Regions from separate parts of the Actinoplanes sp. NPDC051513 genome, predicted to be linked through region 2. Evidence: riboswitches for the same ligand, from Rfam matches in the RefSeq annotation. Region 2 holds a riboswitch; the other holds the start of a gene.
The links. Region 2 has a riboswitch for S-adenosylmethionine ahead of thrC (threonine synthase). Riboswitches for the same ligand answer to the same signal wherever they lie in the genome.
Positions count from the first base shown of each region.

Region 1: another riboswitch for S-adenosylmethionine. It lies ahead of ACIA5D_RS17390 (aminotransferase class V-fold PLP-dependent enzyme); the one in region 2 lies ahead of thrC (threonine synthase).

Region 1 is NZ_JBITDW010000004.1:621,349-626,620, forward strand. It holds gene ACIA5D_RS17365 (PQQ-binding-like beta-propeller repeat protein) at 1-351, shown strand, start outside; gene ACIA5D_RS17370 (PQQ-binding-like beta-propeller repeat protein) at 348-974, shown strand; gene ACIA5D_RS17375 (SDR family oxidoreductase) at 1,038-1,841, opposite strand; gene ACIA5D_RS17380 (CBS domain-containing protein) at 2,028-2,465, shown strand; gene ACIA5D_RS17385 (DUF1684 domain-containing protein) at 2,462-3,232, opposite strand; SAM riboswitch class IV at 3,264-3,379, shown strand; gene ACIA5D_RS17390 (aminotransferase class V-fold PLP-dependent enzyme) at 3,415-4,605, shown strand; gene ACIA5D_RS17395 (glutamate-cysteine ligase family protein) at 4,627-5,272, opposite strand, start outside.
Region 2 is NZ_JBITDW010000015.1:119,843-125,114, forward strand. It holds gene ACIA5D_RS35095 (hypothetical protein) at 1-44, opposite strand, end outside; gene ACIA5D_RS35100 (GNAT family N-acetyltransferase) at 107-652, shown strand; gene ACIA5D_RS35105 (GNAT family N-acetyltransferase) at 656-1,633, opposite strand; gene thrC (threonine synthase) at 1,875-3,155, opposite strand; SAM riboswitch class I at 3,166-3,303, opposite strand; gene ACIA5D_RS35115 (ABC transporter permease) at 3,378-4,268, opposite strand; gene ACIA5D_RS35120 (alpha/beta fold hydrolase) at 4,265-5,272, opposite strand, start outside.

The DNA of each region.
Region 1 (5,272 bases), on a different contig from region 2:
GCGCATTCGCGGTTGTCGCTTGTGATGATCCTTCTTCTACTATCGGGATGCCAGATCGCGCATCATTCTGGGCAATCCGCCGCCCTGAGCGGGCCGGCCGGTCAAACGAATTTCGTGCCATCGGTTTATCGCGGCTCTGCTGGACTCGACGGCCGGTATCCTGGGCGGGCGCTGCGCCAGATGCCCGCGGTGAAGTGGAAGAGAACGGTCGGCGGCGAGTCCGCTTGGCAGAACGAGGTGGTGCTGACCGAGCGTGCCGTGTACGCGGCCGGGGATGACGGCAACGTGTACGCCCTGGACCGAAAGAGAGCGGCGGGCAAATATGGACGCGCACCCTCGGTGGCCGCCTGACGGGGCCGGGTCTCGTCGGAGATCTCTTGATCGTTCAGGGCGATCAGGGTGTCGTGGCGTTGAAAACGGCCGACGGCACCACGGCGTGGACCCAACCCCAAGCCCAGCCCGGCAACCTCAATGTCACCGCTGACTCCGTTTTCGGTACCACCGCCGAGGGCGAGATAATGCGGATCAACGCCGTGGACGGCGCGATTGCCTGGACCGCGAAGATGACCAACGGAAGCGGCGACGTCGTCGCCGTGGTCGGTGACACCGCGGCGCTCACCGACAATTGGGTTGTCGCCTCGGGCACGAACAGCGGCCTGTACGGCCTCGATGCTCACACGGGCGCGATCAAATGGCAGCTCACCGGGGTCGTACAGCCGCCATCGTTCTGCGCACGTAGGCCGCTACGAGGTTGTTGTCGAGCTCGATGCGTCGCAGCTGGTCGGCGGCTCGCGCGCTCGTCATCTTGCGGAGCTCCACAGCGATCCTGCGGGCCAACGGCCGCTGATCGGCTACCTGACGACCGGGCCCGAGGAGCGCAGGTCCGGTGGCCGGTGACCGGGAGTTCCGTTGCGTTGCCCACGGCGACCAATGGCCAGGTCAGCGCGGGCAGGACAAGGAACACGATCATGTGAAAAAATCTGGCTCCGACCTGCAAGCGGACGCGTCTCGCGCCCTACGGTCCCCACCGGGGACCGCTAGCGCCGGAGGTCGTGGCGGCGGTGGGTCAGCTTCTCGGCGAGGGACGTCGGCGCCACGCGGCGCAGGGCGAACACGAGCGGCGCGTTGCTGCCGACGGCGTACCTCTGCCTGGGTTTGGGCGCTTCTATCGCCTTGACGATGACGGCGGCGACCTGGTCGGCCCCGATGCCGGCTCGTTCGTTGCGGTTCAGGGCCGTCAGCATGGTCTCGAAGTCCTGGCGGTGCGGCGAGTCGGCGGCTATGTGCTTGGTGCGGCGCTCGCTGATGCCGGTGTTGATCGAACCAGGCTCGACCGTCGTGAGCCAAACGCCGAACGGTGACAGCTCGTGGCGGGCGCCGTTGCTGAAGCCCTTGAGCGCGGCCTTCGTGGCGACGTAGGAGGAGCGGTACGCCAGCGGAAACGACGCCAGCATCGAGCCGACCATGACCACCCGGCCGTAGCGGCGCTCGCGCATGCCGGGCAGCATCAGCTGGGTCAGGCGTACGGGGCCGAGGACGTTGACCTGGAAGAGCCGGCGCAGGTCGTCGGCGGGCAGCTCCTCGAACGGGCCGGAGTGGCTCTCGCCGGCGTTGTTGACGAGCACGTCCACGTCGCCCGCGACGCCGGCCAGGGCCTCGATCGACGCCTCGTCGGCCAGATCGAGCGGGAGGTAGTCGACGCCGGCCACCTGGCGGTCGGCGGCCAAGGCCGCCGGGGAGCGGCACGTGCCCAGGACGCGGTAACCGCCCGTGACGAGCGCGGCGGCGGTGGCCCGGCCGATGCCGGAGGACGCGCCGGTGACCAAGGCGGTGCGATTCATCGATGCACAATATCGGCACGCCTGCGCCGCGGACGCCACGCCGGGCGGAGTTGACATCTCGATGCTCTTGACATCAGGACGTGATTGACTGCATCTAGGCATATGCACGCAATGCGGCGTGGCCACCCCGTCATCGGACGGCCCGCCCGGCGGCTTCTGCGGACCGGCACGAGATGGGGAGCAACGATGCGTATCGGCGATATTCTCCGCGTCAAGGGCACCAACGTCGTAACCGTGACACCCGACTCCGATGTCACCCGGCTGGTCGCCCTCCTCGCCCAGCACAGAATCGGCGCGGTGGTCGTGTCGGCGGACGGGGTGCGGGTCGACGGCATCGTCAGCGAGCGCGACGTGGTGCGGGCGCTCGCCGCGCGCGGCGCCGCCGTGCTGAACGAGCCGGTGTCGGCCATCCACACGGCGCAGGTGCGCTCGGTCGCGCCCGACGCCGCCGTCGAAGAGGTCGAGCGGCTGATGACCGAGCACCGCTTCCGCCACGTCCCGGTGCTCGAGGGGGGCACCCTCGCGGGCGTCGTCAGCATCGGCGACGTGGTCAAACACCGCATCGACGAGCTGGAGACCGAGCGCAGCAGCCTCGAGGGCTACATCACCGGCGAGCGCATCTAGCGCGGCGTCTGCTCGCCGGCCTCGATGGCTACCGGGAGGCGGTTCTCGGGCGGGGCCAGCGAGCAGGTCGCGAACTCCGTGTAGGCGCACGGAAGGTTCGTGGCGCGGTTGAAGTCGAGGGTCAGCGTGTTGTCCGCGGCCGGGCGGGGGATCGGCAGGCGGCGGCTCGCGGGGTAGGTCGTCACGCCCGAGGTGGCGTCCGTGAACAACGTCGTCATGGCGCCGGGAGCGCCGGGGAAGACGATCAGGCTCATCGGTACGCCGTCGATCTCGAACTCGACCCGGCCCAGCGCTTCGTCCTCGTCGGTCAGGCCTTCGACGACCGTGGACAGCGTGATCTCGCGCGGGGCGGTGAACGGCACGAACCGGGCGGGGACGAGCCATCGCTCCCGGGGCGGGAACGTGGGCGTCCCCTCGTACGAGATGAGCCGTTGACTGGACGGATGGCGCGGGCGAAGCACGATGCCGGAGCCCCGCCTGGCTATCTCGGCGATCGCGTCGCCGAAGGCCGCGGTGACGCCCTCCTCGTCGACCTTGCCGAAGGCGTGCGTGCCGCTGATCTCGAGGTCGCCGACCGTGAGTGTCTCGCCCTCGCTCAGCGTGACGCCGACGCCGTCGGCCGTCACCGACCAGGAACCGGGCACGTCGTCGAAGCGTTGCGGCGTCGCGGTCAGCCAGTGCATCCCGGTGATCGCGAGCATGCCGTGCGGCGACGCCCGCCGGCGCTCGAGTCCGGCATGCCACTGCGCCCAGTCGTTCTTGTACATCGGCCCACCATATTTGCTAGCGTGTCGGACAGGTCATGAGTGTCAGCGCACAAGCCCCGGCTTGCTGACCGGCAACCCTTGCGTTCGCGATGGGGTGCCCCGGGTGAAGACCGGGCCGGCGTCGATCGACGCGGGCAAGCGCGGGCCCGTGCGGGTCCTCGACCCTTGCGGAGGTTTCCGTCATGTCTCTGGCTGTCCACACGTCTGACCTCGACATCATCGGCGCCGGGTTCGTTCCCCTCGACTACGCGGCCACCGCGCCGTGCGTGCGCGCGGCCGCCGACGCGGTGAACGCGCTGCTTCCCCGCTACGGCAGCGTGCACCGGGGGACCGGGCCGCGGTCGCAGACCTCCACCCTCGAGTACGAGCGCGCCCGCGACGTGATCGCCGACTTCCTCGGCTGTCGCCCCGGCGACCAGGTGATCTTCACCCGCAACACCACCGACGCCCTCAACCTGCTGGCCCGCGCGCTGCCGCCGGGCACGACCACGGTGGTCTTCGACGGCGAGCACCACGCGAACCTGCTGCCCTGGCCGAACGCGCTCCGTCTCCCGGCCCCGGCGTCGTGGGCTGATGCGGTGACGACGGCCGAGCGTGCGCTGCGTGAGCTGCGCGGGCCAGTGTTGCTGACGGTGACGGGGGCCAGCAATGTGACCGGTGAGCTGTGGCCGGTGCGGGAGCTCGCCGCCGTCGCGCACCGGCACGGCGCCCGGATCGCGGTCGACGCCGCCCAGCTGGCGCCGCACGTACCGGTCTCGCTCGCCGATCTCGACGCCGACTACGTGGCGCTGTCGGGGCACAAGCTGTACGCGCCGTTCGGGGCCGGGGTCCTGGCGGGGCGGGCCGACTGGCTCGACGCCGCGCCGCCGTACCTGGCCGGCGGGGGAGCGAGCGCGCACGTGGGCGATCGGGCCGGCGATGTGCGGTGGGCGGCCGGGCCGGCGCGGCACGAGGGTGGCACGCCCAATCTGCTCGGCGCGGTGTCGCTGGCGGCGGTCTGCTCGGCGCTCGGCGAGGCGGACCGTGCGGCGCTGCGCGCGCACGAGCAGGAGTTGCTTGCGCATCTGCGCGAAGGCTTGCGGCGGGTGCCGGGTGTCGCCGAGGTGAGCATTTTCGGTACGGGCAGCGAGCGCGTCGGCATCGTGTCGCTGACCTTGAACGGGCGGGATCCGTCGGTGGTGGCGGGCCGGCTCGCGGAGGGGTTCGGGATCGGGGTGCGTGCGGGGAAGTTCTGCGCGCATCCGCTGGTGCGCCGGCTCTCGGAGACGCCGGGCAACGCGGGGTGCGACGGTGGGTTGTTGCGGGTGAGCTTCGGCCTGGGCACGACGCCCGAGGACATCGACAGCCTGCTGGCGGCGCTCGCGTCTCTCTGAGCCTCGCCGGGGGTGTGTGGGTCAGGGGTGGGCGGCCAGGCGGTCGAGGATGCCGTCGGCGGGGGTGCGGCCGCGCAGCACGTACCGCTCGGTGTAGTCGGCCAGGGCGTCGCGCAGGTTGCGGGCCGCGCCCTGGCGGGCCAGCGCCGCATACGCCGCGAGGAAGCAGTCCCGGGCCGCGGCCGCGAGGACCGGGTCGGTCAGGGCGTCGCGGGCGGCGCGCTCCCAGAGGCGGGGCTCGGCGGGCAGATCGGCCGTGGCGGCCTCGGCGTCGAGGGCGGCCGCCGGGTCGTCGAGCAGGGTGGCGGCGACCGCGATCGGGAGGCGCCACCCGTCGCCGGGCTGGGTGTCGGCCACGTCCAGCTCGAGGTGGCCGCGGGCGGCCACCGGTGGGCGCAGCGACTCCAGGTGACGGGCGAGCTCGGCCGCGGCGGGGCGCTCGCCGGCCCGGAACCGCTCGCGGAGACTCGGGCCGTCGAGGGCCGGCGCTTCCAGCACGTACGCGGTCCAGGCCGGACGCGGATCGCCCGCCGGAACCACCGGCAGGTGCCGGTGGGCGGCCTGCCGGACGCTGCGCCAGCCGGCGGCCGGCGCGTTGGCGAAGGCCGCTGCCAGCACCGGCGCGAGCTTGTGCGCGAGAATCCACCGCCGGGGAAGGCCCAGAGGG
Region 2 (5,272 bases):
ACCGGGCCCTCGACCATGCGCATGCGGCCCTCGCCCACATCCATCGACACACCTTGCCTCAGCGGGGACCGCATCCGCTACCCTCGTCCGTTTCCCGGCAACCAGGTTGCCCGCGCCCCCGGCACAGGGTAGGGAGAACAGCGTGAACAGCTGGCGCGTGCACCGGGTGACCGTCGAGGACGCGGCACGGATGCGCGCGCTGCGGCTCGAGATGCTGGCCGACGCCCCGCTCGCGTTCCTCGAGACGCTCGCCCAGGCCGCGGCCCGGCCCCACGAGGCGTACCGGCAGCGCATCACCCAGGCGGCGCACGGCGGCCGCCTGGCGCAGTTCGTGGCCGACCCCGGCGGCCGGTCCCGGCTGATCGGGCACGCGGGCGGCACGGTCCTGCCCGAGGAGCCCGACGTGACGGTGATCTTCGCGGTCTACGTGACCCCCGAGCAGCGCGGCGGCAAGGTGCTGGCCGAGCTGGTCGAAGCGGTGGCCACCTGGTCCCGGGCGAACGGGCGCGACCGGCTGATGCTCGAGGTGGTCGCCGGCAACGCGCGCGCCGTCCGGGCGTACGAGAAGCTAGGTTTCGAAGACACCGGCGAGCGCGTGCCGCACCCCGTGCTGCCGATCCTCACCGAGCTGCGGATGCGCCGCCGCATCTGAGGCTCACACCGTCAGCTGCCAGAAGGTCACCGAGTCGAGCGCCCGGAAGCCCAGCGCCCGATTGATCCGCAGCATGTGCTCGTTGGACGCCGCGTTGAACGTGTCGATCACCTCGAGGCCCGGTCGCAGTTCCCGGACGTGCGCGAGGTTGGCCAGCTTCACCAGCATGCCGAGCCGGTGGCCACGGTGGCCGGGGTCGACCAGCGTGATGTTCTGCCAGGCATGCGCGGGGTCGGTGGCGTCGCCGGCGATCTTCGTCCAGGCGACCAGCCGCTCGCCGTGCAGAGCGCCGGCGTGGTAGCTCGTCCGCCCGCGCAGGGCCGCCCGCTGCTCGCCCTCGCGAATCTTCGCGGCGTCCACGTTCTCGGGCTCCCACGCCAGGTCGCCGGTCGGGGCGTCGGCGTTGAGGCGCCCGTCCAGGTAGGCCACGTCGTCGATGATCTCCTCGGGTGGCACGCCGGTCCACAGGATCAGCCGGTACCCCTCGGCGTGCTGCCAGGCGCCGGCCAACAGGGCATCGTGCCGGGCCTGGTCGACCGTGCGGAGGTCGAGCCGGCTGCGCACCTCCTCGAGAGCGGGCTTGGCCGCCGCCGCGGAGGCGAACTGCGCGCCGTCCGGGTGGCGCGACATCACGGGGGCGATCACGTTCTTGCGGCCGAGCGCCCGGGCCCGCTCGAGAACCAGGTCGAGAAGGGCCCGGCCGACGCCCTGCCGTCGATGTGCGGGAAGGACCGACAGCTCGATATTCACATTGTCCAAGTTGTCGAGAATGGGCAGCTCGACCTGTACGTAGCCGACCGGCACCCCGTCCAGGAAACCCAGATAGTGCTCGAGAGTCGCGCCCGGCCAGGGGTGGGCGTGCCGGGCGACGAAACCCTCCAGGGCGAGCGGCGGGACGTCGGGTTTGTCGCGCTCCTCGCAGGCCCGATAGATCTCGTACGCGTCGGCCGGGTCTTCCAGCCGGCCCGTAGAAAGATTCATGGCCGTCACCCTGCCGGGCAACGGCCAAGAATGCTAACGATTTTGGTCGGGAGGGCGGACGCACAGCGCCTCCGGCGCTGGGTCGTTGGGCACCTCGAGAGATTGTCGCCAAGCTCGAAGGTGAGGGGCCTCGTACGGCGTCGGCCCTCCCGCAGAGAGCATCCTGCCGACCCTGAGATCGGTGCGCAAGTCCTCCGGGGATGGAATCTTCAACTAATGGCAGACCTTTGACTACCGAGCGTTATCCCAGCAGGCCAGCCTCGCGGGCCCCTCGCAGCGACGGTTTGATCTGGTGAGTCGGTCCGACGAGGCCCGCGACCGCGTCGAGCGTCTTGAGCCCCTCGCCGGTGTTGTAGACGACGGTCTCTTTCTCGGGGTCGAGCTTGCCGCTCGCCACCAGCTTCTTGAGCACCGCGACCGTGGCGCCGCCCGCAGTCTCGGCGAAGACGCCGGTCGTCTCGGCCAGCAGCCGGATGCCGTCGCGGATCTCGTCGTCGTCGGCGTAGTCCATCCACCCGCCGGTGCGGCGCACCGACTCGATCGCGTACGCGCCGGCCGCCGGGTCGCCGATGTTCAGCGACTTCGCGATGCCGGTCGGCTTCACCGGGACGATCTCGTCGGTGCCCTTGTGCAGCGCCACCGCGATCGGGTTGCAGCCGGCCGACTGGGCGCCGAAGACGGTCCAGCCGCCCTCGGGCGCGGTGGCCAGGCCGATCTCGACCAGCTCCTGGAACGCCTTGTCCACCTTGGTGAGCAGCTCGCCGGAGGCCATCGGGATGACGACCTGGGCGGGGATGCGCCAGCCGAGCTGCTCGGCGACCTCGTAGCCGAGCGTCTTGGAGCCCTCGGCGTAGAACGGCCGCACGTTCACGTTGACGAACGCGGTGTCCTCGAACTCGTCGGTCTCGACCAGCTCGCCGCAGAGCCGGTTGACGTCGTCGTACGACCCCTCGATGGCCACCAGCTCGCCGCCGTAGACGGCGGTGGTAATGATCTTGCCCGGCTCGAGGTCGTACGGGATGAAGACGATGCTCGGCGCGCCGGCCCGGGCCGCGTGCGCGGCGACCGAGTTGGCCAGGTTGCCGGTGGAGGCACAGGCGAAGCGGGTGAAGCCGAGGCCGCGGGCGGCAGTGAGCGCCACCGAGACGACCCGGTCCTTGAACGAGTGGGTCGGGTTGGCCGAGTCGTCCTTGACGTACAGCGGCGCGCGCAGGCCGACCGCGGCGGCCAGGGCGGGCGCGCTCACCAGCGGGGTCAGGCCGGGGTCGAGGGTGACCCGGGTGGCCGGGTCCTGACCGGCCGGGAGGAGGCCGGCGTAGCGCCAGATGTTGTTCGGCCCGGCTTCGATCTGCTCACGGGTCACCCGCGCGAGTGCGGCCTGGTCGTAGGCCACCTCGAGCGGGCCGAAACACTCGTAACAGGCGTGCTGGGCGATCAGCGGGTACTCCGCGCCGCACGCACGGCAGACGAGGCCGCGGGCGGGCGAGTCAGTGGCAGAGGGTGTGCTGACGGCAGACGTCATCGAGGCCTTCCTCTCATCTTTCCCCGCCGGCGACCTGCCGGAGCGAGGACGGAATTAGCACCTGCCATGCACGGGCCTCGTCATCGAGACGTACGCGGTGGTTGCCGGGGCTTCACAGGGCCGTTCCCTCTGCCCCTCTGGATGAGGTATTCAGTTGTGTTTCCAACACCTTACGTCGAGTCGCGGGAAACACAGAGTGGGTATCCCGAGGTGTGAGCCAAGCTACGACGTGATGTCTTTGCGGGTGAAACGCCAGAATGCCAGCGACCAGAAGAGGGTGGCGTAGCAGATCGCCGCGATCGCGCCCTTGACCAGGTCGTCCACCTGCGGTGGCGTGGAGAGCAGGCCGAGCCAGGCGTCGCTGTAGTGGGTCGGCAGCCCGACCCGGATGCTGCCCAGCGCGGTGATCTGGTCGAGGATGCTCGACAGGATCCAGAGCAGCACCGCGCCGCCCACCGCGCCCAGCGCCGCGTCGGTCGACACCGAGAGCAGGAAGGCCAGGCCGGCCACGACCAGCATGATGGTCGCCAGGTAGGCGACGATGCCGAGCAGCCGCAGCAGACCTTGCCCGGGCGGGATGGCGGCGGCCACGGTGCTGCCCAGCGGGTGCCAGCCGTATCTCAGGGTGCCGATCAGCAGGCCGGTGGCCGTCAAGATCAAAAGCGCCAGCAGCGAGTACGCGAGCGCTACCACCAGCTTGACCGCCAGGAGCCGGGCACGGGGCACCGGAATCGCCAGCAGGTAACGCAGGCTGCCCCAGCTCGCCTCGCTGGCGATCGGGTCGCCGCAGAACAGCGCCACCACCACGACCAGCAGGAAGCCGGCCGAGACCGCGAGGCAGAACAGCGCGAAGTTGAGCCCGCCCGAGGTGGCCAGGTCGACCAGGCTGCCGAACGCGCCGCCACCGTTGTCGTCGTCCCCGCCGTTGTTCCCGCCGAACTCGAAGGCGACCAGGATGATGATCGGAAGCAGAACCATGAAACCCAGGGCCAATTGCGTACGCCGGCGCGTGGCCTGCCGCCGCACCTCGGCCCACACCGGCAGCGTCGCCGACCCGCGGAAGCCCGCGTCCGGCCGCCCGACCCCGGACTGGAGGGTGCTGTTCGCGCTCATCGGTCTCCACTTCCCCGCGAGTTGTCGCCCACCAGGGCCAGGAAGGCGTCCTCGAGCCGCCGTCGCGGCACCACCCGGTCGACGTCGACGCCGGCCCGCACCAGCGACGCAACCATCTCGGCGCGGGGCGTGCCGTTCATGTCCACGATCAGGCCGTTCGGGCCGTCCGGGGTCACCGAGCGCACGCCCAGCCCCTCGAGCACCTTCGACGCGGCCGGCACGTCCGAGACGTCGAGCAGCACCGACGGCGACTCGCCGACGATCTCGTCGACCGGGCCGGACGCCACGATCCGCCCCTTGTTGACCACCACGGCGTGCGTGCAGGTCTGCTCCACCTCGGCGAGCAGGTGGCTGGAGACCAGCACGGCCCGGCCGTCGGTGGCGTACCGCTTCAGGACCCGGCGCATCTCGGCGATCTGCGGCGGGTCGAGCCCGTCCGTCGGCTCGTCGAGCACCAGCAGCTCGGGCAGGCCGAGCATGGCCTGGGCGATGGCGAGCCGCTGCCGCATGCCGTGGCTGTACTTGCGGGTCTTGCGGTGCACCGAGTCGCCGAGGCCGGCGATCTCGAGCGCCTCGTCGAAATGCGCGTCGGCCGCCGGCCGCCCAGTGGCCTGCCAGTACGCCTTGAGGTTGTCGAGACCGCTCAGATGGGGCAGGAAGCCGGGCCCCTCGACCAGCGCGCCGACCCGGGACAGGATCGGCGCTCCCGGCGAGAGCCGGTGGCCGAAGACCAGGGCGTCGCCGCCGGTCGGCATGGTCAGGCCCATCAGCACCCGCAGCGTGGTGGTCTTGCCGGCGCCGTTCGGCCCGAGCAGGCCGACGACCTGACCGCGCCGCACGGTGAAGCTGATCTCCTCGACGGCGACGAACCCGTCCCCGTACGCCTTGCGGAGATCGCGCACCACCAGCGGCGTCTCGGCGAACTCCTCGATCACCTCGTCGTGCCGGCGGCGCCGCAGGCGACGGCGCACGAGGAGCACCACCGCGAGACCCAGCACGATAGC